3 regions of the Massilia phyllosphaerae genome follow, and region 1 is predicted to be linked to each of the others. Evidence: predicted binding sites of a transcription regulator. Region 1 holds the regulator's gene; each other region holds the start of a gene.
The links. Region 1 encodes LexA, which represses DNA repair genes until DNA is damaged. Its sites were predicted from a motif close to ACTGTATNNNNATACAGT; they were not measured.
Positions count from the first base shown of each region.

Region 2: a site for LexA is predicted at 3,467-3,484, ahead of imuA (translesion DNA synthesis-associated protein ImuA). Genes of this name have one in related genera too.
Region 3: a site for LexA is predicted at 7,535-7,552, ahead of U1H99_RS24100 (VRR-NUC domain-containing protein). Genes of this name have one in related genera too.

Region 1 covers NZ_JAXSQX010000001.1:1,277,086-1,285,759, reverse strand. The annotation lists gene U1H99_RS05695 (alpha-1,6-glucosidase domain-containing protein) at 1-816, opposite strand, end outside; gene U1H99_RS05690 (inorganic phosphate transporter) at 1,046-2,056, opposite strand; gene U1H99_RS05685 (DUF47 domain-containing protein) at 2,081-2,707, opposite strand; gene U1H99_RS05680 (replicative DNA helicase) at 2,841-4,226, opposite strand; gene rplI (50S ribosomal protein L9) at 4,346-4,798, opposite strand; gene rpsR (30S ribosomal protein S18) at 4,840-5,130, opposite strand; gene priB (primosomal replication protein N) at 5,173-5,466, opposite strand; gene rpsF (30S ribosomal protein S6) at 5,491-5,874, opposite strand; gene lexA (transcriptional repressor LexA) at 6,098-6,751, shown strand; gene U1H99_RS05650 (tetratricopeptide repeat protein) at 6,943-7,668, opposite strand; gene U1H99_RS05645 (cystathionine gamma-synthase family protein) at 7,777-8,674, opposite strand, start outside.
Region 2 covers NZ_JAXSQX010000004.1:18,946-24,941, reverse strand. The annotation lists gene U1H99_RS15925 (hypothetical protein) at 1-118, shown strand, start outside; gene U1H99_RS15920 (hypothetical protein) at 115-345, shown strand; gene U1H99_RS15915 (hypothetical protein) at 398-745, shown strand; gene U1H99_RS15910 (hypothetical protein) at 742-987, shown strand; gene U1H99_RS15905 (lysozyme) at 980-1,471, shown strand; gene U1H99_RS15900 (hypothetical protein) at 1,468-1,857, shown strand; gene lysC (Rz1-like lysis system protein LysC) at 1,757-2,002, shown strand; gene U1H99_RS15895 (MarR family transcriptional regulator) at 2,012-3,196, shown strand; gene imuA (translesion DNA synthesis-associated protein ImuA) at 3,501-4,235, shown strand; gene U1H99_RS15885 (HNH endonuclease) at 4,524-5,306, shown strand; gene U1H99_RS15880 (hypothetical protein) at 5,325-5,921, opposite strand.
Region 3 covers NZ_JAXSQX010000007.1:125,447-134,120, forward strand. The annotation lists gene U1H99_RS24065 (hypothetical protein) at 1-89, shown strand, start outside; gene U1H99_RS24070 (hypothetical protein) at 152-322, shown strand; gene U1H99_RS24075 (LiaF transmembrane domain-containing protein) at 546-941, shown strand; gene U1H99_RS24080 (LiaI-LiaF-like domain-containing protein) at 931-1,647, shown strand; gene U1H99_RS24085 (sensor histidine kinase) at 1,664-2,797, shown strand; gene U1H99_RS24090 (LytR/AlgR family response regulator transcription factor) at 2,801-3,553, shown strand; gene U1H99_RS24095 (ATP-dependent DNA helicase) at 3,559-5,832, opposite strand; gene U1H99_RS24100 (VRR-NUC domain-containing protein) at 5,829-7,523, opposite strand; gene U1H99_RS24105 (hypothetical protein) at 7,636-8,382, opposite strand; partial or broken gene U1H99_RS24110 (AAA family ATPase) at 8,476-8,674, shown strand, end outside.

The DNA of each region.
Region 1 (8,674 bases):
GGCCATCTGCAACGAGGTCGCCTGCACCAGCTTGCCGGCGGCGTCGTACTGGGCGATGGCGAACTGGCCGCTGGCCAGCTCGGCCATGCGGGCGGCATCCTTGTCCGCCAGGCGCAGGCCGGTCGCGCCGGCCAGGTGCGGATACTTGGCGCGCAGCGCGTCCGGCAGCGCGGCCAGGCTCAGGTCGAAGCTGCCGTCGAAGCCGGCAGGGCCGTCCGACGTGAAGGCCAGTCCGCCGTTGGCGGCGTAGAACAGTTTATAGCTGCCGCCCGAGGGCACGCCCGGCCAGGCGAAGGTGGTGGCGGTCAGCCAGTGGGCAGTGGCGCCGGCCAGGTTGCCGAGATTCAGTACCGGTGGCGCCGCATAGATCGTGCAATCGCCTTCCTGCATCCAGATTTCCTGGCCACGGGTGGCGATGTCGGCATTCAGGGCAGCGTACTGGTCGCTGGTGCAGCTCTTGTTGCCGTTGCCGTCGGTCACCAGGAACGAGATCCCGGTCTTGCCGGCTGCCAGCGGGATATCGACCCAGCCGCCGAAGCTGTCGGTATTGCTGAACATGAAGCGGTCGGTGATCCAGGCCGCGCTCGGCGTGCGCGGGCCATCCCAGGAATACACACCCCACTGGGATGTGTCGCCCTGGATGCGGTGATAGTGCATGCGGATGGTGGCGGGCGCCACGGCCGGGGCGTCGGCGGTCGCGCTGGCGGTCACCGCCAGTTGGCGCGAGCCGGATGCGCTGCCCTGCCCGGCCGGGTCACCGGCACCGCACCCGCTCAGGGCGAAGGTGGCCGCGACAAGGCATGACCATGAAGTCAAACTACTTCTGCTTAACATGTTGTCTCCGTTTTCATTCTTATATGAGCTTTTCCGCAGAGGGAAAAGACGATGTCGGCAATCAGCCGCATGTAATATTACTACTAATGCGATGATAAATGCATCGGAGACAACAGTTCGCCGGGCTTGTGGTTGTTTTACCACTCACAGCCGATGGACGAAAAAAAAGCAGGGTCGATGACCCTGCCTTGCATTGCCCGCGGTGCGTGGCTCAGAGAATGTGGGTACCGATCCACCAGGCGATGGCCGCCATGAAGGCCGAGGCCGGGATGGTAAAGATCCACGCCCACACGATATTGCCCGCCACGCCCCAGCGCACCGCCGACGCCTTCTGCGCCGAACCGACGCCGACGATCGCGCCGGTGATGGTGTGAGTGGTCGAGACCGGCACACCGATCGCGCTGGCCAGGAACAGGGTGATGGCACCGCCCGACTCGGCGCAGAAGCCGCCGACCGGCTTCAGCTTGGTGATCTTCTGGCCCATCGTGCGCACGATGCGCCAGCCGCCGAACAAGGTGCCCATGCTGATCGCGGTGTAGCACGAGATGATGACCCACAGCGGCGGCTCCGATGCGCCCGCCTGCGAGGCGCCGGCGAAGATCAGCAGCATCCAGATGATGCCGATGGTCTTCTGCGCGTCGTTGCCGCCATGGCCCAGGCTGTAGGCGGCGGCGGACACCAGCTGCAGGCGGCGGAACCAGGTGTCGACCTTGCGCGGCGGGGTGCGCACGAAGATCCAGGACACGGCCAGCATCACGATCGAACCGAGAATGAAGCCCAGCAGCGGCGACAGGATGATCCACTGCACGGTCTTCAGCAGGCCGCCGCCGACCAGCGCGCCGGTGCCGCTCTTGGCCACGGCCGCGCCCACCAGGCCGCCGATCAGGGCGTGCGAGGACGAGGAAGGGATCCCGTAGTACCAGGTGATGATGTTCCAGATGATGGCGCCCACCAGCGCCCCGAAGATCACGTACTGGTCGACGATATTGGCGTCGATGGTGCCCTTGCCGACCGTTGCCGCCACGTGCACGCCGACGGTGAAGATGGCGACGAAGTTGAACAGTGCCGACATGGCCACCGCGGTCTGGGGTTTCAGGACCCCGGTCGATACCACCGTCGCGATCGCGTTGGCGGCATCGTGGAAACCGTTCATGAAGTCGAAGACCAGCGCTAAAAGGACGAGCAGGCCCAGCACATAAATGCTGATATGAAGATGATCCATGGATTTATTCTTGTTCTCGTCGCGTTACGCGTTCTCGACGATGATGCCTTCGATGATGTTGGCAACGTCTTCGCAGCGGTCGGTGACGGTCTCGAGGATCTCGTAGATCGCCTTCATCTTGATCAGGTTGCGCACGTCCGGCTCGTCGCGGAACAGCTTGGACATGGCGGCGCGCATCACGTGGTCGGCGTCCGATTCCAGGCGGTCGATCTCTTCGCAGATCGCGACCATCTTCTGGGCGTTGTCCATGTTGTGCAGCATGCCGACGGCCTGCTGGACCTTTTCGCAGCAGGCCAGGCACAGCTCGGCCAGGCGCTTGGCTTCCGGGGTCACGGCCTGCAGGTCGTATAGCGAGATCGTTTGCGCGGCGTCCTCCATCATGTCGAGGATGTCGTCCATGCGCGTGATCAGCTTGTGGATGTCGTCGCGGTCGAGCGGGGTGATGAAGGTCTTGTGCAGCAGGTCGACGGTGGCGTAGGTAATCTTGTCCGCCTGTTTTTCGATGCTTTCCACGGCATGGGTGCGGTTTTCGAGGTCGTCGAAGTTGGTCATCAAACCGACCATTTCCTGCGCACCCTTTACGCACAAGGCGGCGTGCTGGTTGAACAGGTCAAAAAATTTGCCCTCCGTGGGCATCAGGCGTCCAAACATGTAATTCTCCGTTGGTAGATCTCTTGGGACTTCTTGAGGGACACGGCGCAAGGTTCCCGCCCAGCTCGCGCCGGGAGGAAACCACGCACCGCATCTATTTTATTTCTATTGTTATTGGCGCTTGCTTACCCGGTTAATCGCCCTGGTAAACACTGAGATTGCCGCTGTAATTGCCGAACTTGGTATACATACCCATCCAGGTCAGGCGGATTGCCCCGATCGGACCGTTACGCTGCTTGCCGATGATGATCTCGGCGGTGCCTTTATCCGGCGAGTCCGGGTTGTAGACCTCGTCACGATACAGGAAGATGATAACGTCGGCGTCCTGTTCGATAGCGCCCGATTCGCGCAGGTCGGACATGACGGGACGCTTGTTCGGGCGTTGTTCCAGCGAGCGGTTCAGCTGCGACAGCGCGATCACCGGGCAACCGAGTTCTTTGGCCAGGCCCTTCAGGCTACGCGAGATTTCCGAAATCTCGGAAGCGCGGTTGTCGCCCGGCTTGGAGCCCTGCATCAGCTGCAGGTAGTCGACGATGATCAGGCCGAGCTTGCCGCACTGGCGTGCCAGGCGGCGCGCACGCGCGCGCATCTCGATCGGGTTCAGCGCCGGCGTCTCGTCGATGAAGACCTGGGCGTCGTTCATCTTCTGGATCGCATGCGTCAGGCGCGGCCAGTCTTCGTCGTTCAGCTTGCCGGTACGCAGGCGGTGCTGGTCGAGCTGGCCGACCGAACCGAGCATACGCATCGCCAGCTGGGCGCCGCCCATCTCCATCGAGAAGATCGCCACCGGCAGGCCGGCTTCGATCGCGACGGCTTCGCCGATGTTGACCGAGAACGCGGTCTTGCCCATCGACGGACGGCCGGCCACGATGACCAGGTCGCCCGGCTGCAGGCCGGAGGTCATCTTGTCGAGGTCGATGAAGCCGGTCGGCACGCCGGTGATCTCGCCCTGGTTTTCGCGGCTGTAGAGTTCGTCGATGCGCTCGACCACCTGGGTCAGCAGCGGCTGCACCGGCAGCCAGCCCTGGGCGCCGCGGGCGCCCTGCTCGGCAATCGCGAAAATGCGTGATTCGGCTTCGTCGAGGATCTGCTTGACCTCGGCACCCTGCGGATTGAAGGCCTTGCCCGACACTTCGTCGGCCACGGTGATGAGTTGGCGCAGCACGCCGCGGTCGCGCACGATCTCGGCGTAACGGCGGATGTTGGCAGCGGATGGCGTATTTTGCGCCATCGCGTTCAGGTATTGCAGGCCGCCCACGTCCTCGGCCTTGCCGAGCTGGACGAGCGATTCGTAGACGGTGATCACGTCGGCGGGTTTGCCGGAATTGATCAGGCGGACCATCTGTTCGAAGATGATCCGGTGGTCGTAGCGGTAGAAATCCTCCGCATGCATGAAGTCGGCAATGCGGTCCCACGCCGCGTTATCGCGCAGGAGGCCGCCGATCACGGACTGTTCTGCTTCAATCGAATGCGGGGGAATGCGGAGCGACTCGATTTGCGGGTCTGCTGGGGTATTCATGGGCGGCATTATACCTGTTTGCCACCGACCGCTGAAATGATTGGTGAGTTTCCTCTAGTAAAAAGAACAAAAAAAAAGCCGGGATAACCCGGCTTTTTCTCATTCTTGCAACAGAACGATTATGCAGCTTCGCCCACGACGGCGATGGTCACGTCGACCACCACGTCGGTGTGCAGAGCGACAGCAACCGGGTGCTCGCCGGTGGTCTTCAGCGGACCGGTCGGCAGACGAACCTGTGCTTTTTCGACTGCGAAACCTTGCTTGGTCAGGGCTTCGGCGATGTCGAAGTTGGTCACGGAACCGAACAGACGGCCGTCGACGCCGGCTTTCTGGGCGATGGTGACGGTCATGCCGTTCAGCTTTTCGCCTTGGGCTTGCGAAGCGGACAGCTTTTCAGCAGCGGCTTTTTCCAGCTCGGCGCGCTTGACTTCGAACTCGGCGACAGCCGAGGTGGTCGCACGGCGGGCCATTTTTTGCGGGATCAGGAAGTTACGTGCGTAACCGTCCTTGACCTTGACGACGTCGCCCAGGTTGCCGACGTTGACGACTTTTTCCAGCAGGATAACTTGCATATTATTCTCCAGTATTTACTTGTGCTCGTTGCCGTAGCGACTTAAGCGTTGTGCAGGTCGGTGTACGGCAGCAGGGCCAGGTAACGTGCGCGCTTGATCGCGGTGTCAACTTGACGCTGGTAGTGCGCCTTGGTACCGGTCAGGCGAGCCGGCATGATCTTGCCGTTTTCCTGGACGAAATCCTTCAGGGTGTCGACGTCTTTGTAGTCAACCTGTTCCACGCCTGCAGCGGTGAAGCGGCAGAACTTCTTGCGCTTGAACAGCGGGTTCTGCTGTTTGCGCTTCAGTTTTTCTTTGGCTTTGTTTTTGTCGAACTTTTTACCGAATGCCATTTGAGGCTCCTGTATCTAAAAACGTGCTCGCTAGTCGATCGACTATTCGGCGGCACTGAAATCAATGATGTGAAACACCAGGGCTTTACTGTGACGGCTCTTCCTGGCGAGAAATCCTGTGAAGCGATGCACTGCGCCCAGTTCGGCGTTGGCGAATCGTCCCGAGATTTCACCCGCGGCGACCGCGGTCATCTCGAACTCGACCTGCCTGGCAATCCCCGCTTCCGTCTGCTGCGACTGGTGCTGCAAGGTCGCGCCGACGATCGGGATGCCGGCCGGGGTGTAACGCAGGGTATCGCGCTCGAGGATGCTGGCAACCAGCGACAGCTCGTTCACTACCCGTTCGCGTAAGCCAGTGGCTTAGGCTGCAGCGGCCGGAGCGGCTGCCTGCTCTGCGCGGTGGCTCTTGGCTGCGTCTTCGCGCTGGACCGACTTCATCATCGGCGACGGCGCGGTTTCAGCCTTCTTCATCTTCACGGTCAGGTGACGCAGCACGGCATCGTTGAACTTGAATGCGGTTTCCAGCTCGACCAGGGTCTCGTTGTCGCACTCGATGTTCATGCAGATGTAGTGTGCCTTCGGCAGTTTCTGGATCTGGTATGCCATTTGACGACGGCCCCAATCTTCGACGCGGTGGATGTTGCCGCCGCGCGAGGTGACCGTGGTCTTGTAGCGTTCGATCATCGCCGGGACCTGCTCGCTTTGGTCCGGGTGGACGATAAACACGATTTCATAATGACGCATGCATTACTCCTTGAGGACGTTAAACAGATGCCCACCTCGGCGTCAAGACGAGTGTGGGAAGGGAAAGCCCAACATTATAACCGGAAAAACGTCAAGCGCTCAATCGGTTTGTGATGCACTGGTTTGTGACAAAAAAATCGCCGAAATCCACGAATCCCCTTGCGTGCAGCGCAATACTGTACAAAAATACAGTCTGTCCCAGCACCCACGATTCACTGACCCCATGCTTAAGCTCACTGCAAGGCAAGAACAGATCCTTAACCTGATCAAGGAAGCCATCGACAACACCGGCTTCCCGCCGACCCGCGCCGAAATCGCGCAAGAGCTTGGCTTCCGCTCGGCCAACGCCGCCGAGGAACACCTGCAAGCCCTGGCGCGCAAGGGCGCGATCGAAATTTCTCCCGGCACCTCGCGCGGCATCCGCCTGCTCGGCGCCACCACGCCGGCCACGCCCGAGCCGGCCGCCATGCCGCACGTGCCGGCAGCCCTGCTGATGTCGCTGCCGCTGGTCGGCCGCGTCGCCGCCGGTTCGCCGATCCTGGCCCAGGAACACGTCGAGGCCAATTACGCGGTCGACCCGGCCATGTTCTCGGCCAAGCCCGACTTCCTGCTGAAGGTCAAGGGCTGGTCGATGCGCGACGCCGGCATCTGCGACGGCGACATCCTGGCCGTCAAGAAGGTCGACAGCGCCAAGAACGGCCAGATCGTGGTCGCCCGCATCGGCGAAGAAGTCACCGTCAAGCGCTACCGCAAGAACGGCACCGTCATCGAACTGCTGCCGGAAAACCCGGACTTCTCGGTGATCACGGTCGATCCGCAGACCGACGAGTTCGCGCTCGAAGGGCTGGCGGTTGGCTTGATGCGTTCCTGGCACTAAGGGATCAGAGCCCGGTTTCTGTTGGGGCTCTGCCCCCCCGGTTTCAGCTGCAACCTCGACCGAAGCCGCAAATAAAACGGCCTGCATTTTTGCAGGCCGTTTTCTTTTGCTGGTGGCTGAACACCGGGGTCAGAGCCCCTCAAAACCGACACCAGGCTCTGCCCCCTGCTCTGCACCCTTGCTCTGTTGGGCTAGCGATTCTCCGCCGGCTCCGGCGGCGGCGCGTTCTTGACCATCTCGTTGTGCTCGCTCACGTACGCCTCGGTGGCATTGCGCCAGGCCGTGAAATCGGCCACCACCAGCTTGCCGCCGACCTGGGTGTCTTCCGCCACTCGCTTGCCGACCTCGTCCAGGTGCGCGGTCGCCTTTTCCGTTTCGCTCGCCGTCATCAGCTTGCTTACGTCTTCGGGGATGCGCTTGGTCAGCGGCATCGACGCGTTCAGGTATTTCACGAAGCGGTTGTGGCAGGTTTCCCAGTCCTTCATCCTGGCGCTGTAGCGGTCGATGTCGTCGTTGACCTTGGACATGGCCGGGAAGCGCGGCGCCGGACAGCGGTAGTCGCCGCTGCGCAGGTCGGAACCATCGTATTTGACGATCCAGTAATCGATGTCGGCGCGGCGCGCCTCGCGCTGCTTCATCAGCTCGAGCGTGGCGATCGCCACCGCATTGCCCTTGGCCGCGGCCTTGCGGAACCATTCGGCGGCCTTGTCCATGTCCTCGAGACCCGCCTCGCCATAGAAATACATCTCGCCCAGGTGCTGCTGGGCCATCACGTTGCCGGCATTCGCCAGCTTGGTGTACTTCTGCAGCGCCTGCGGATAGGCTTTCTTGGCGAACAGGGCGTCGGCGTCGGCGAGCTCGTCCGCTATGACGGCGGTACTGCACATCAAGGCAGCGCAAAACAGGAGAGTTTTCATGACAGGCGTGATCGTAATGGAAAGCAATGTACGATCATAACGCCAGTGTGCCGCCGGCTCAACTGGAGAGCGCGGCGGCATAGGGGGTATTTACCGGAATTTACCGGCTCAGCCGTTCAAGGCGTCGCCGAAATCGCGCAACAGGTCATCGGTGTCCTCGATGCCGACCGATACCCGGATCAGCGACTCGGCGATGCCCATGCTGGCGCGGCGCTCCGCACCCATCTCGAAGAAGATCGTGTGCGCCACGGGAATCACCAGCGTGCGGGTATCGCCCAGGTTGCTTGCCGGGATCGCCACGCGCAGGCGGTTCAGGTAGTCGAAGCAGTCGATGCCGTCCTTCAGCTCGAACGAGAACAGCGAACCCGAGGCGCGGAACAACTCGCTCGTCCGCGCATGCTGCGGATGCGATGCCAGGCCCGGGTAATGCACGGCGGCGACCCGCTCGTCCGCTTCCAGCATGGTCGCCAGCGCCAGCGCGTTGCCGCAGGTGCGCTCCATGCGCAGCGCCAGGGTCTCGGCGCCGACCGCGATGTGGTGCGCCGCTTCCGGCGCCAGCGAGGCGCCGAAGTCGCGCAGCGACTTGGCGCGCAGCTGGGCCATGCCCTGGGCCTGCGGGGCCAGCTTGCGGAAGTTGGGGGCGATGTTCGGGTAGGCGCTCCAGTCGTAGACGCCGGTGTCGGTCAGGGCGCCGCCCAGCGCCATGCCGTGGCCGCCGATCGACTTGGTCAGCGAATTCACCACCAGGCCGGCACCGACCGCCTTCGGACGGAACAGGTAGGGCGTGGTCATGGTGTTGTCGACCACATACAAGATGCCGCGCTGGCGGCACAGCTCGCCGATGCGGGCCAGGTCGGCCACCTGGGTGCGCGGGTTGGCGATGGTCTCGACGAATACCAGGCGGGTGTTTTCCTGGAGTGCGGCTTCGACGTTGGCGACGTCGGTGGCGTCCACGAAAGACAACTCGGTGCCCTGCCCCGCCACGGTGTTCCACAGGCTGTTGGTG
Region 2 (5,996 bases), on a different contig from region 1:
CGACATGCGGCTGGCTGCGAAAGAAGACGTGCGTCACGCCACCGATAGTGCTGAGGTGGCCGCGCTCGCCCGGCGGCTTGAGGCCGGTTTATACACTTTGATGGTGGGGGCCGAATGAGCCGACTGCGTGAAGTAGCGATTGCTTTCGACCAGCTGGCGAATGCGATCCTGGGCGGCTACAGCGACGAGACGATCAGCGCTCGCTGCTGGCGCCTCCGGGCCGCCCGACCGTACAGCATCCTGAGGCCCATCGTTGATGGGCTTTTTTTCTGGCAGCCGGAGCACTGCCGCGCCTCATATGAGGCCGAGCGGACGCGCTCGCAGCTTCCGCCCGAATATCGCTGATCCACCCCGACCCGCTCCGGCGGGTTTTTTTACGCCTACTGAAAAGGCCTCAATGAACCAACAATGGCAACAAGAAGCGGCGCGCGTCGGCGGTCCCGCCCTCGTCCAGGTCCTAAACGAGCTGCGTAACGGCCAGCTCGAACTCATGGCCAACATCGACATCCTGACCGTCAAGACTGCCAAATCCGAGGCGGCGACTACGCGCCTGCTCTCCGGCTTCCCGGCCGACGACGTGGAGGGTCACCGCCGATACCACGAATCGGTGATCGAGTGGCGCGAGCTGCGCAACAAGCTGGTGCGCGAGGCGCTGACGAAGATGGTCGGCGCCGGCGCGCTGGCTGCGATCGGCTGGTTGGTCCTGGCGTTCTGGCAGGCCTTCAAAGTGACGGTGACGAAATGATGGCGCGCCTCCATTCCTGGCTGAAGTCGGCCGGCGTCTGGTTCAACGCCGTGCTGCTGGCCGCATTCCCGTTCACTGACCAGATCGTCCAGGCGATCAGCGATAACTTGCCGGCCCTGGCTCAGTACCTGCCGCCGAACGTCTACAAGGTGGTCGGCTTCGCGGTCGTCGTGTTCAACCTGGTGCGCTCGGCGCAGCGCGCGCGCAAGGCCGCGCAAGCGAAGGAGGTGGCGCATGGCTGATCCGATCAAGAAGACGCCACGCCGCGGCCTAATCGCCATCGTCGGAGCCGGCGCTGCGGCCGCGCTGCTGGCATTCACGCCAGTGCAAGAGGGCAGGGCGCTCAAGACCTACCGCGACATCGGCGGGGTCCTGACCTACTGCGACGGCGCCACTGAGAACGCCCAGACTGGCCGCATCTACACGCCGACCGAGTGCGACGCCCAGCTCGATCGCGACCTGGAGAGGCACGCCGCCGGTATCGCCAGGTGCGTGCCGATGGATCGCCTGACGGATGGCCAGAAGGTGGCCTTCGTCGACGCGGCTTTCAACATTGGTGTGTCGGCGTTCTGCGGGTCGAGCATGGCACGTAAGGCGAATGCTGGCGACATGGTCGGCGCCTGCGATGCGCTGCTGCTATGGAACCGGGCCGGCGGCCGCGAGGTGGCGGGCCTGACTAAGCGCCGCCAGCGCGAGCGCGAGCTGTGCCTCAAGGGGCTGCGGTGATCGCCGCCGCCCTGGCGCCGTACAAGCTGCAGCTGACGATCGGCGCCGGCGCAGTCGCCGCGATCCTATGCTTCGGCGCCGGCTGGGCTGTCAACGGCTGGCGCCTCGGAACCGACGTGGCGAACCTGCGCGCCGAGCGCGCCCAGGAGCAGGCCGCCCAGGCAGCCGCCGCCGCCAGCACGCTGCAGGCCGACGCTGCGGCGATCCATCAGGCCGCCACCGAGTACGCCGGCATCCAGTCCACCCTCGCGCCCAAGATTGCGGCGCTCACCAAGGAGCTGCGCAATGCGCCTCGCCTACCTGTGGATTGCCGCCCTGACGATGTCCGGGTGCGCAACCTCGACGCCGCCATCGACGCCGCCAACCAGGTCGCCGCCGCTCGATAGTGCGCTTGCGGCGCCGTGTCCGGAAGTGCCGAAACCCGAATCGCCCGACTACGACGTATGGCAGGTCTGGGCGATCAACCTGCTGCAGCAGTACGCCGACTGTGCTGCGCGCCATGCCAAGACCGTTCAGGCCTGGCCCAAGTAAAGGAAATGCATGAGCAAGATCACCTACGACCCCAAGCTGCGCGACTACGCAACCCCGCAACAGGCCATCTACCTCGATGCCGTGATCAAGCACGGCGGCGAGCGGCCGGCGGCCCGCGCCTTGGGCGTCAGCAAGAGTGCGGTGCAAGGATCACTGGCACGGCTCAAGGTCGCCGCGGCCGCGCGCGGCTACGCGCCCGAGTTCGACCTGCAGCACCCGGTGGCGCCTGGCCAGATGCTGAAAGGCACCTCGACGCTGTACAAGGACGGCCAGCCGGTGCTGCAGTGGGTGAAGACTCGCGCCGATGCGGCTCAGCTCGAGGAGTTCATGCGCGCGGCAGCCGCGGCGATGGCAGAAGAGCTGCCGCGCGCCAGGCCGGCGCGGGCGCCGCGCGTGACGAACGACAAACTGGCCAGCGTGTACACGCTCACGGACAGTCACGTCGGGGCCCTCTGCTGGAACCGTGAGAATCTCGATCCGAACGGGGATTGGGATTTGGCGATCGCCGAGCGCACGCTTACCGGCTGCTTCGAACACATGGTCAAGGCCAGCCCGCTGGCGCGCGTGGGCATCGTAGCGCAGCTGGGTGACTTCCTGCACAGCGACGGACTCGAGGCGAAGACGCCGACGTCGGGCCACATCTTGGACCAGGACGGTCGATTCCCGAAGGTGGTTCAGGCGGCGATCCGGATACTGCGGCGCGTGATCGGCTTTGCGCTCGAGCGGCATGAGAAGGTGGTCGTCCTGATGTGTGAAGGTAACCATGATCTCGCCAGCTCGGTCTGGCTGCGCGCGATGTTCAAGGCACTGTACGAGAACGAGCCGCGGGTCGAGGTGATCGATTCGGAGTTGCCGTACTACGTCTATCAGCACGGCGAGACCATGCTCGCCTGGCACCACGGCCACCTGAAGAAGAACGACCAGCTGCCGCTGCTGTTCGCCGCCCAGTTCCCGAAGGTATGGGGCGCGACCACGCGCCGGTATGCGCATACGGGTCACCGCCACCATTTCGAGGAAAAAGAGCACTCGGGCATGACGGTGGTCCAGCATTCGACCTTGGCGGCCAGGGACGCCTACGCCGCGCGCGGCGGCTGGATGAGCGAGCGGCAGTGCACGGCTATCACCTATCACAGTGAGTTCGGTCAGGTCTGCCGGAATACTGTTACTCCGGAGATGCTCTCGTCGGCGACGTAGAGGCGCCTCTCCGCTCCCAGGGGCGGGCGATCACCCGAATCGCGACCTGGAGAGGTATGCCGTTTTCGACCATGGCGCGAGCCATTCCGGTCGTACTCTGCCTCTCTTGATTGTTGAGTATGGCATCGACAATCACCGCCGAAAGCCTGTCAATTCGCTTGTTCATGAAGTAAGCCTGCGCCCGCTTGGCTGGTCGCGTCTTGATATATATCAAACAAGGATAGCAAACGTCCCGGCAAATCGGACTTGTCAAAAGGTGAATTTAACGATACTGTATAAACATACAGTATTTCCATGCATCACTATGAACACTCACGCCGCTACGCTCAATCCCGAGGCTCTCCATCCTGCGCTGTGGCGCGCGTCACAACTCGGCCGCTCGACGACAAAGTGCGTCGAGACCGGTTATACGGCCCTGTCGAATCAACTACCCGGCGGCGGCTGGCCGACCGGATCGCTCACCGAGTTGCTGACCCAGCAGCCCGGCATTGGCGAGATGCGCCTGCTGGCGCCGGCGCTGGGTAAGGTCGCGAAGCGCAAGATCGTCATGCTCGAGCCGCCGCACCCGCCTCAGGCGCTTGCGCTGGCGGCGATGGGCGTCGCCCCAGACCAAGCGCTCTGGCTGCGCGCGAAGACCACAGCCGACACGCTATGGGCGGCCGAGCAGGTGCTGCGCAGTGGGGCGTGCGGTGCGCTGTTGCTGTGGCAGACGCATGTACGGCAAGAAAGTCTGCGGCGCCTGCACTTGGCGGCCCAGGCCGGCGAGACGCTGTGCTTCGTGTTCCGGCCGGTCGCCGCGGCCCAGGATGCTTCGGTCGCGCCGCTGCGCCTGGCATTGCGGCCGGCCGCCGGCGGGCTCGACATCGGGTTTGTGAAGCGGCGCGGGCCCAGCACTGATCAAACACTGTTCTTGCCCATGTCCATCGGCTCCGGCACCCGTCCGATGCCGCAACGGCACCCGGCCATTCACTCTGCGCAGACACAACTGGCATCTGAGCATGTCGCGGAAAAGGCGCAAAAATCTGTACTATTGAACTGACGTCAGCCCAATCAAAACAATGGGTTATGAGGCGACTCAGTAAAATCTATAGTACATTTTAGTGCACGTAAGATATTGATTATATTGCTACAATAAGTAATCAAATGGAGAGGTTCATAGCCTATCCGGGGTTCGAATCCCCGTCTCTCCGCCAAGATTAAGTACATGATTTTTAAGACAAAAGCCGACTTTTCTAAGTCGGCTTTTTCTTTGTCTGCGCTATAGATTTGCTGTGCGCTATTCGAAACGATGCTATCTTGCCTGTTTAATATTTTTTGAAGGCGCAAGATGGACTTTGCGGAATGGATGAAGTCAGCAGGGCTCTCGGAAAAGTCGGCTAACAGTTACGTAGGCGCCATCAAGGGGCGTTTGACTAACTGGGCTATCGGCCATCAACTGACGAAGAAGCAGATCGGCAACATCTCGGACCTCGCAGAGTTCCTTACCCTGGCCCAGCAACTACGGCAAACGCCCGAATTCAAGGATAGGAACACAACCGGCAACGGGATGTACGCAGCGGCACTCAGCAATTACGAGAAGTACCTTCGCTCCCTTACCTCCGAAGCTGACGCCGGTGAATACGGCCCGTACCAACGGCAGGTAGCGCAGATCGTATCCGAGCAAGGTGTGCCGTTCGACCCTACAGGGCAAGATGACGCACGCGCACGCGTACTACGTCAAGTCGTTCAGAGGCGGGGCCAACAGAAGTTCAGGAAAGCGCTGATCGCTGCATATGGCGGTCGCTGTGCAATCACGGCCTGCCCCGTAACGCCTCTACTGGAAGCCGCACACATCACACCGTATCTGGGCCCGGATACGAACTCGATCAGCAATGGTCTGTTGCTTCGTGCGGACCTACATACCTTATGGGACTTGGGTTTGGTCGCTATCGATCCCCTGACGCGCAGGCTTTGGGTGAGCGCGGAAGTTGACGACCCGACTTATCGTGATCTGTCGGGCCGCCAGGTCTTACAACCTGCGCATCCTGCCCAGCAGCCATCTATGGCAGCACTACACCAACAATGGGACCTTGCGCAAAAAACCTACGCCGAAGCTGACTCAGATGCCTAGCCTTTGTCATGCTACTCACTAGATGTTGGGCTCGGTGTTCCCAGTCATGTCTAGGACGTTGTTGACAGCCAAATCGCGCCATGGATCGATGAACCTCCCTTGATACCAGAAGAACATCGGGCCGAAGAAGCATCGTTTATGTAGCAGCGGCAAAACCTTCGCTGGTGTCGGCGGTAAGCACGTCCCGGTATAACGAAACAGGTAAACGTTCATGAGCCATTCTTCGAACTCTTCCCTGTACTCAGTCGGGTCTGTCGGAATCGCGTTTCTTTCTTCCCCGTCTACTTCATCGTCGCCTCGACGGTACCAGGCAAAAATATCGTTCTCGCAGAAGTGATACACACGTGAATCGTCGACGAACGAGGCATCGGGAACCCAGCTGTCCATCGCATCTTTGACGTCGTAGGCTACAACGAGTCCAGACCGATACGCCGTTTCGCTGACGTGGTTGAGCTTAGCCTCGGTGACGACCTGATGCCAGTCGTCGAACCTGTGTGCCTTGGCTACATGGTCGAGTGCTTGATGATGCGACAGCTGGCTTGATCGCTTCAGGGCTCGGGCCTGCTGCTTCCATTTCCCGAAAGTGGCTGAGGAAAAAATATACTCTTTGGGCATTGAGACACTCCTTCATGCGGCAAGTCCAGCGCCCACTACCGAACTCCGCAATAAAGGGAATCTCAAGAGGTAATT
Region 3 (8,674 bases), on a different contig from region 1:
CGCCGCCGACGCCGGAAGAAGTCCGCCGCCAGCTGGGTTGGAGCCTGCTGATGCAGGGGGACGACCAGCCCGGCGCTCCCCGTTCCTGAATCCGACGCCGTCCACACTGTTGCGACGGCATTTTTAAAGCACCCCATCGAAGGAGAAACTTATGACCGCCAAGATCGGTAACAAGAACATCGCCCAGCACCGCGGCAAGAAGGAACGCCAGGAAATCCGCAAGACCAACATCGCGCGCGAAGCAGTGAAGCTGGCCGAAGCCCGCGCCAAGTACCGTAACCAGGTCAAGGGCCAGGCACCGGCCGTCCTGAACGCCGCCTGATCGCGCCGTTTCACTGTTCCAGCAAGGCCCGCCCGAGCAATCCGGCGGGCTTTTTTGCGTCCGGACACGACCTGCCGTTGCGCCGGTGCGCCGGTGCGCCGCTGCGCCGTTCGCCGGCCCCCGCGCCATTCACCGCCCGCGTGCCGCCGTTCGCCGAAAAGCGCTTTCCCGCCCGGCCGCGACTCCGGTATCTTGTCGTCATTCCGATCCTCCTGGAGAACACATGAAAAACGAAGCTTCCTACGACTTGCGGCGCCAGGTCCTGTGGGGCCTGCTGCTGGTCGGACTGGGCGTGGCCTTCCTGCTCGACCAGATGAACATCGTCGAGATCGAAAGCCTGTGGCACTACGCGCCGCTGCTGCTGGTCGTCATCGGCATCAACCAGACCATCGGCTATCCGAGCGGGCGCGAATTCGCCAACGGCCTGTGGACCGCCTTCATCGGCCTGTGGCTGTTCGCCGTGCTGGAAGGCGTGTTCGGCCTGACCTTCGCCAACAGCTGGCCGCTGTTCATCATCATCTCGGGCGTGACGATGGCGATCCGTCCGCTGGCGGAACGCAAGTTCGGCAAGTACGACCATCGTATCGAACACAAGGGAGGCAACGACCATGGCCACTGATACCCGCCGCGCCTCGCACCAGGTCGTTCTCGGCCTGCTGGTGATGGGCATGGGCGTGCTGTTCCTGCTCGATAACCTCGACATCCTCGACTTCCGCCACGCGATCGGCTTCTGGCCGCTGGCCTTCATCGCCGCCGGCGTGATCGTGCTGGCCGGCGACGGCCCGCGCAGCGGCAGCTATACCGGGGCAGTGCTGATCGGGGTCGGCGTGCTGATGATCCTGGGGCGCATGGGCGTGCTATATATCAGCTGGACGATGGTGTGGCCGCTGCTGCTGATCGCGCTCGGCGGCCTGATCCTGTTCCGGACGCTGGGTCCGGGCCGTACCCCGCGTCCGCTGCGCGCGGCCGGCCTCGATGGCGTCGACAGCGTCGCGCCGGACAACGTGGTGGACGTGGTGGCGATCCTGGGCGGGGTCGAGCGGCGCATCAATACCGCGGATTTCCTCGGCGGCGAGATCACCGCGGTACTGGGCGGTTGCGCCCTCGACCTGCGCGAGTCGTCCATCGTCAAGGAAGCCGTGCTGAACGTCTTCACGATCTGGGGCGGTATCAACATCCAGGTGCCGCCGGATTGGACCGTGGTCTGGAGCGGCACCGCGCTGATGGGCGGGTTTTCCGAGAAGACCGCCAGCGCGCGCGACGGCGGCAAGCGCCTGGTGATCCGGGGCTACGCCATCATGGGCGGCATCGAAGTGCGCAACTGACGGCGCGGCAGTTCACGTGTACGGCGTTTTCGCCACCTGGCGCTCCACCCGGCTGTACCTGCTGGCCTGGCTGATGCTCGGCCTGCTGCTGGCGGCCATGCTCGCCGCCGGCGGCGCCGACTGGAGCGCCAGCCTGCTGTACGCGGTGCCGCTGGCCATCGTGTATGCGTATGCCACCGGCTATTCCGCCTATTACGTCTGCCGCGCCTATCCGCTCGGCCAGGCGTCGCTGCCGGCCATCGTCGCCGGCGCCGGCCTGAGCGCAGCCTGCGTGGCGGCGCTGTGGTGCGCAATCGGCCTGGCGTGGCGCAGCCTGCTGGCGTCGCTGCGGCTGACGCTGGGCGCGCAGCCGGCCGCGGAGCCGCATGGTGAGCTGGTGGCGGGGCTGGTAGCGGGCGCACCGCAGTTAACGCCATTGCTGGCGCCGATGTTCGGACTGGGCGTGATCCTGTACGGGCTGGCGGTGGCGGTGAATTACCTGGTGCTGGAATCCGAGCGCGTGCGCCGGCTCGAGACCCAGGAACTGGAGACGCGCCTGATGGCGCGCGATGCCGAGCTGCGCATGCTGCGCACCCAGGTCGATCCGCACTTCCTGTTCAACAGCCTGAATTCGATCAGCGCCCTGACCGCGCTCGATCCGCCCGGTGCGCGCGCCATGACGCTGCGCCTGGCCGAGTTCTTCCGCCACAGCCTGGGCCTGCAGGCCGACCGCAAGGTCACGCTGGAGACGGAACTCGCGCTGGTGCGCCACTTCCTGGCGATCGAGCAGGTGCGCTTCGGCGAGCGCCTGCGTGTCGCGATCGAGGCCGAAGCGGATGCCTTGCCCTGCCTGCTGCCGCCGCTGCTGCTGCAGCCGCTGGCCGAGAACGCGGTGAAGCACGGGATCGGACGCATGCTGGAACCGGGGCTGGTGCGGATCGAGGCGGCGCGTGCCGGCTCGCTGCTGCGCATCCGCATCGACAACGACGTCGATGCGGACGAGGCAGGCGAGGCGGGCGCGCCCGGCGGCGCCGGCATCGGCGTCGACAACGTGCGCCGGCGCCTGGCCGCGGCCTATGGCCATGAAGCGGGCGCGCGCTGGACCAGGGAAGAAGGATGCTTCCGCGTGGAGCTGGTGCTGCCCGCGGAGACCGGATCGGAGGATGGATAAATCATGCGGGTCATCATCGTGGACGACGAAATGCTAGCACGCGCCGTGCTGCGCGAGCACCTGGGGGCGCATCCGGACGTCGACATCGTGGGCGAGTGCGCCAACGGATTCGAGGCGGTGAAAGCGATCGGCGAGCTGGCGCCGGACCTGGTGTTTCTCGACATCCGGATGCCCAAGCTGGACGGCTTCGAGGTGGTCGAGCTTGCCGGGACGAAGACCCATTACGTGTTCGTCACCGCCTACGATGAGTTCGCGCTGCGCGCCTTCGAGGTGCATGCGGTCGACTACCTGCTGAAACCGTTCGCGCGCGAGCGGCTGGATGCGGCGCTGGCGCATGCGCGTACGCGCCTGCGCGATCCGGGGCCGCAGGCGGCGGGGCTGCAGGCGGTGGTACAGGAAGCCGCGCAGGAAGCGGTCAAGCAGCGCGGTTTCTTGAGCCGGGTGCTGATCCGCGACGGCGCGCGCGTGCACGTGGTGGCGGCCGCCGACATCGACTACATCGAAGCCCAGGACGACTACATCGCGGTGTGCGCCGGCGGCAAACGCTGGCTGAAGAGCCAGCGCCTATCCGAGCTGGAGGGCCAGCTCGACCCGCAAGCCTTCCTGCGCGTGCACCGCTCGTATATCGTCAACGTCGGCGCGGTCGTCCGCATCGAGCCGCTCGGGCGCGACAGCCATTGCGCGGTGCTGCGCGACGGCACCCGGATCGCGGTCAGCCGCAGCGGCTACGCGCGTGTCAGGGACCTGATCCGGTAGTCACCTCATGTAGTCACGTCGACGTCCCACCATTGCGGCAGCAATTCGAGCACGTCCGGCCGCGCGAAGCGGTCGTCGATCAGCCACACGGTGCCGCGGTCCTGCTCGGTGCGGATGACGCGTCCGGCGGCCTGCACCACCTTCTGCATGCCGGGATACAGGTACGTGTAGTCGTAGCCGGCGCCGAACATCGCCTGCATGCGCTCGCGCAGCTGCTCGTTGACCGGATTCACCTGCGGCAGGCCGAGGGTGGCGACGAAGGCGCCGATCAGGCGGTCGCCCGGCAGGTCGACCCCTTCGCCGAAGGAGCCGCCCAGCACCGCGAAGCCGATGCCGCGGCCGTCCGGGGTGAAGCGCTCCAGGAAGGCGGCGCGGTCCGGTTCGCTCATGCGGCGCGACTGGTGCCAGGTCGGAACGTCCGGGTGCGCCGCCTCGAACGCGTCGGCGGCCTGTTGCAGGTAATCGAAGCTGCTGAAGAAGGCCAGGTAGTTGCCCGGCTTGGCCTCGTACTGGCGCGCCATCAGGCCGGCGATCGGCGCCAGCGACGCCTTGCGGTGCTGGTAGCGGGTCGAGATATTGCGCGCCACGTGCACCTGCAGCTGGTGCGCGTGGAAGGGCGAGTCGACGTCGATCCAGGCGGTGTCCGCCGGCATGCCGAGCAGGTCGGCGAAATAATGCCAGGGGCCGAGCGTGGCCGAGAACAGCGTGGTCGAGTGGGCGAAGCCGAAACGCGGCGCCAGGAAGGGCGCCGGCACCACGTTGCGGATGCACAGGACGGTGTCGCGCTCGTCGACCCGGGTCAGGTCGAAGATCGAGTGATCGCCGAAGGATTCGGCCAGGCGCTGGAACTGGAGCATGCTGAAGTAGAACTCCTGCAGCGCCGGGTCAAGCGGCATCGGAAAGGCTGCGAGGTGTTCGGTGATGGCGCTGGCGGCGTTCTGCAGCGCATTCAGCATCTTCTCGGAGACGCCGTCCAGCACCTGGTAGGGCAAGGGTGCGGCCTTGCTGGCGTCGAGCCAGGCGCGCCCAATCTTTTCCAGCGGTTTCACGAGATTGGGAGGCGCCACTGAACGTGCGGCGCGCAGCGCCGACCGTTCCAGTGTCGCCGTGTACATCGAGCGCGCGCGCGAAACCAGGTTGTGTGCCTCGTCGGCCAGCACGCTGGTCTTCCAGCCGTTGGCCAGCGCCAACGCATACAGCATGGCGCCACCGTCAAACCAGTAATTGTAGTCGCCGACGATGACGTCGCTCCAGCGCGCCATTTCGCTGCCCAGGTAATAGGGACAGACGTCGTGGGCCAGGCCGATCTCGCGCAGGGTGGCGCGGTCCAGCACTGGCACATCCGCGGCGACGGCGGCGGCGCGCGCCGCTGGCAGGCGGTCGTAGAAGCCTTTCGCCAGTGGGCAGGCCTCGCCATGGCAGGCTGCGTCGGGATGTTCGCAGGCCTTGTCGCGCGCGGTCAGTTCCATCACGCGCAAGGGGATGCTGCCGCCTGCCTTGAGCGTCGCGGCAGCGTCGAGCGCCAACTGGCGTCCAGGCGTCTTGGCGGCCAGGAACACGATCTTGTCGAGGCCTTCGCGCGGCGCCGCCTTCAGCACCGGGAACAGGGTGCCGACGGTCTTGCCGATGCCGGTCGGGGCCTGGGCCAGCAGGCTGCGCTTGCTCGCGTTGGCGCGGAAGATGGCTTCGGCGAGCTGGCGCTGGCCGGGCCGGAAATCGGCATGCGGGAAGCGCAGCGCATCGAGGGCGGCGTTGCGCGCCGCGCGGTGCGCCAGTTCCAGCTCGGCCCAGGCCAGGAAGCGGCTGCAGTGCTCTTCGAAGTGTGCGGCCAGCTCGCTGGCGCTGCGGCTTTCGCGCAGCACGGTTTCCTGCTGGGTGCCGATGTCGAAGTAGACCAGGGCCAGGTTGACGCTGTCCATGCCGAGCTGCCGGCACATCAGGTGGCCGTAGACGCGCAGCTGGGCCCAGTGCAGGTGGCGATGGTTGTCGGGGATGCTGTCGAAGCGGCCGCGGAAGGTCTTCACTTCTTCGATCAGGTTCTGGTCGGGGTCGTAGCCGTCGGCGCGGCCGCGCACGTGCAGCGGGCCGAAGTCGCCCTCGAGGGTCACCTCGGCCTTGTAGTTGCCGTCGCGCCGCGCCGCTACCACGGCGTGGCCCTGGATGCCTTCCTGGGCGGTGGGTGAGGGCGTGAAGCGCAGGTCGAGGTCGCCCTGCTTGGCGGTGAATTCGCACATGGCGCGCACCGCCACCGTGTAGGTCCCTGCGGTGGCGCTGCTCATGCGGCGTCAAGCTGGGTGTCGAGGATGTCCTGCTGCGCCCACTGCAGGTAGCAGACGGTGAGCGGCATGCCGTGCGCGGCGCAGTACTCGATCCAGCGCAGCTGGTTGTCCTGCAGGCGGTCGCCCGGGCCCTTCACTTCGATCATGTCGTAGCGCCGGTTCGGGTCGGATTCCCCCGGGCGGAACTGGATCAGGTCGGGGAAGCCGGTGCGGTTGTCGCGCACGTCATGCAGGATGCGCTCGCACCACAGCTTCAGGTGCGCGGCCGGGATGCAGTCGAGCGCCAGCGCGATGAGGTCCCAGCCCAGGTAGTCCCAGGACACGAAGGGCGACTGCAGTCCGGCCTTTTGCTCCCAGGTCGCGCGCATGGCGGCGCGGTAGCTGCCGTCGTCCAGGCGCGCCAGGCAGGCGTCGAATTCGGCCTTGCGGCGGCGCTGGAAGTCGGCGCTGTACAGGTCCGCCGGACCGCGGTGGAATGGGTGGAAAAAAGCGCCCGGGATGGCGGCGAAGATCGCCGGCCAGCACAGCAGGCCGAACAGGGTATTCGCCAGCGTGTTCTCGACGTAGAACACGGGCGCCTGCTCGGTGTGCAGGTGCGCCAGCACCACGCCCTCGACGCGCCAGTCGCCGCCGGGGCGGGGCAGGTTTAGGTCGAGGCGGCTGGGCGGGGGCGCACGGCGCGACCTGGTGGCCGGGTGGCCGAGCTTGCGCGCCAGGCGCGGGCCGATGCGCAGCAGGTGCTGGCGTTCGGCTTCGTTTTCCGGCGCGGCGCTGGCGATCTCGAACAGGGCATATGCCTGGTCGAACTTCTCGTGCTTTTCCAGCACCCGGATCGCGCGCCCGCGGGCGCCGGGGAAGCGGCACTCCGCATACACGCCGTGCGCCTGCTCCCAGTCCTTCTCCTTCTCCAACTGCTGGCCGAGCTGGAACAGCAGGCGTTCGCGCCGGCTGTCGAGCCAGTCGTTGTCGAACGCGTGCGGCGGCAGCGCGCGCACCGCCTGCAGCACCTCGAGCGCCGGTTCTTCGGCGTAGTAGCGCTCCTTGCAGGCGTGCAGCAGCAGGTAATGGTCGATGTCGGCGCGGCTGCGGAAACCGCGCGAGGCCGGTGAGAACTCGACCTGTTCATAGCGGAACAGGCCGAGGTCGGACAGCACGAATTCGGTCCAATCCTGGCTCAGGTTGCCGAAGAAGAGCAGGCGCAGGCGGTCGCACAGCGGTTTCAGCAGGATCGAGAACACGGTGTCCTGGCAGCCTGCGAACCAGTTTGAGAAAGCGCGGTTCTCGCCGCAATCGGCGCGCAGCGCTTCCAGCTGCTCGCTCTTGCGGGCCTGGCGCTGCTGTGGCGGCAGCGTGAAGGCCTGGGCGATCTCGGGCTTGGACAGCAGGTCGAACACCTCGTCGAGCGACACCACCGGATCGCGCGCGATCCAGCCAGTCGGCAGCAGCGCCTGCGCCGCCTCGAGCGGACAGCCGATTTCGGCGTAATTGAGTTTGCTGGCGCGGAACAGGTGGCCCTTGCGCATCACCATGCGCACGAACAGGGCGCGCGCCGCCTGCGGCAGGGCGGGAAAGCGGGCGATGAAGTCCTGCTCGTCGCTGTCGAGCAGGTCGGCATAGCGCTCGGCGATCCAGTCCAGCACGCGCTGGAAGTTATCCAGGTAATAAAACTCGTTTTCCAGAACCCTGATCATCGCCGCCGCCAACTGTACACTTGTACAGTATAGCGGCGAGACTTCATCTCACCCAGCCTTTTTGCCGCTTTTGCGCCACGTTCGTGGTTTTTATGGCTGGGTTAGCGTTGCTTTATGGCCGATTTGGCATCTTCGCGGCACCATCCTTCACCTCGCCGCGCTGGTTGACGTGCTGGATGATGGCCGAGATCAGGGCAACGTCGGTGTCGACCGCGGCCGATGCAGGCTTGGCTTTCTGCGCCGTGGGCGCGGCGCGGCGGACATGCGTGGATGCCGGCTGGCGGGCCTCGGCAAGGACACTGCGTGCGGATGGCGCGGCCTTCGGCGGCACCCGGTGCGGCGCGTGGTGAGCCGGCCGCGTGACCGCCGCGCTGACCGCGACCACGGCCGGCATGTCGGGGCGCACGGGCACGGCTGCTTGCGGCGGCGCAGACGCCGGCGTGACGGCCGCCAGCAACTGTGCTTCCTGCCGCGCATCGTCCAGCACACGGGCGCCGGACGGCGCCGGCTGTACCACCGATGCCGCATCGGCAGCCGCATCGGCAGCCGCGACGACGTCGACCACGGTGGCGCCATGCGTGCGCGGTGGATCCACCTGCAATGCCGGGTTCGGCACCGTCTCGGACACGATTTCGAGGGGCACCACGGGCGGCCCGGCCGGCACCCGGCCTTCGAAGCCGCTGCCGGACTGGTCGTGCACCAGCCACGCCACCGCGCCGACCAGGGCGCAGGCCAGCACGCCGCCGCTGCCATACCAGGCCGCCCGCGGCAGCCGGGCAAACGGTCCCGGCTTGCGCGCCTGGCCGTCGAGCATGGCCAGGATATTGATCTCGGCGCCGCTGCGGCGCGATGACGACATCAGGTTGGGACGCCTGGAGCCGGTTTGATTTTCATCTGTAGGGCGCACCGTGTTACTCCTAAGATTTGCAGGTTGCTTCTAATTAGAAACAAACCGGAGAAACGGATGCTGATATTCCAGGTGTTCGACAAGGGCGTGCTGGACGATGCCGAAGGGCGCCAGATCGACTTCCGCAACACCATCATCATCCTGACCTCGAACGCCGCTTCCAGCCAGATCATGCAGGCCTGCCTGAACAAGCCCGCCAGCGAGCGTCCGACGCCGGAGCAACTGGCGGAACTGATCCGACCGG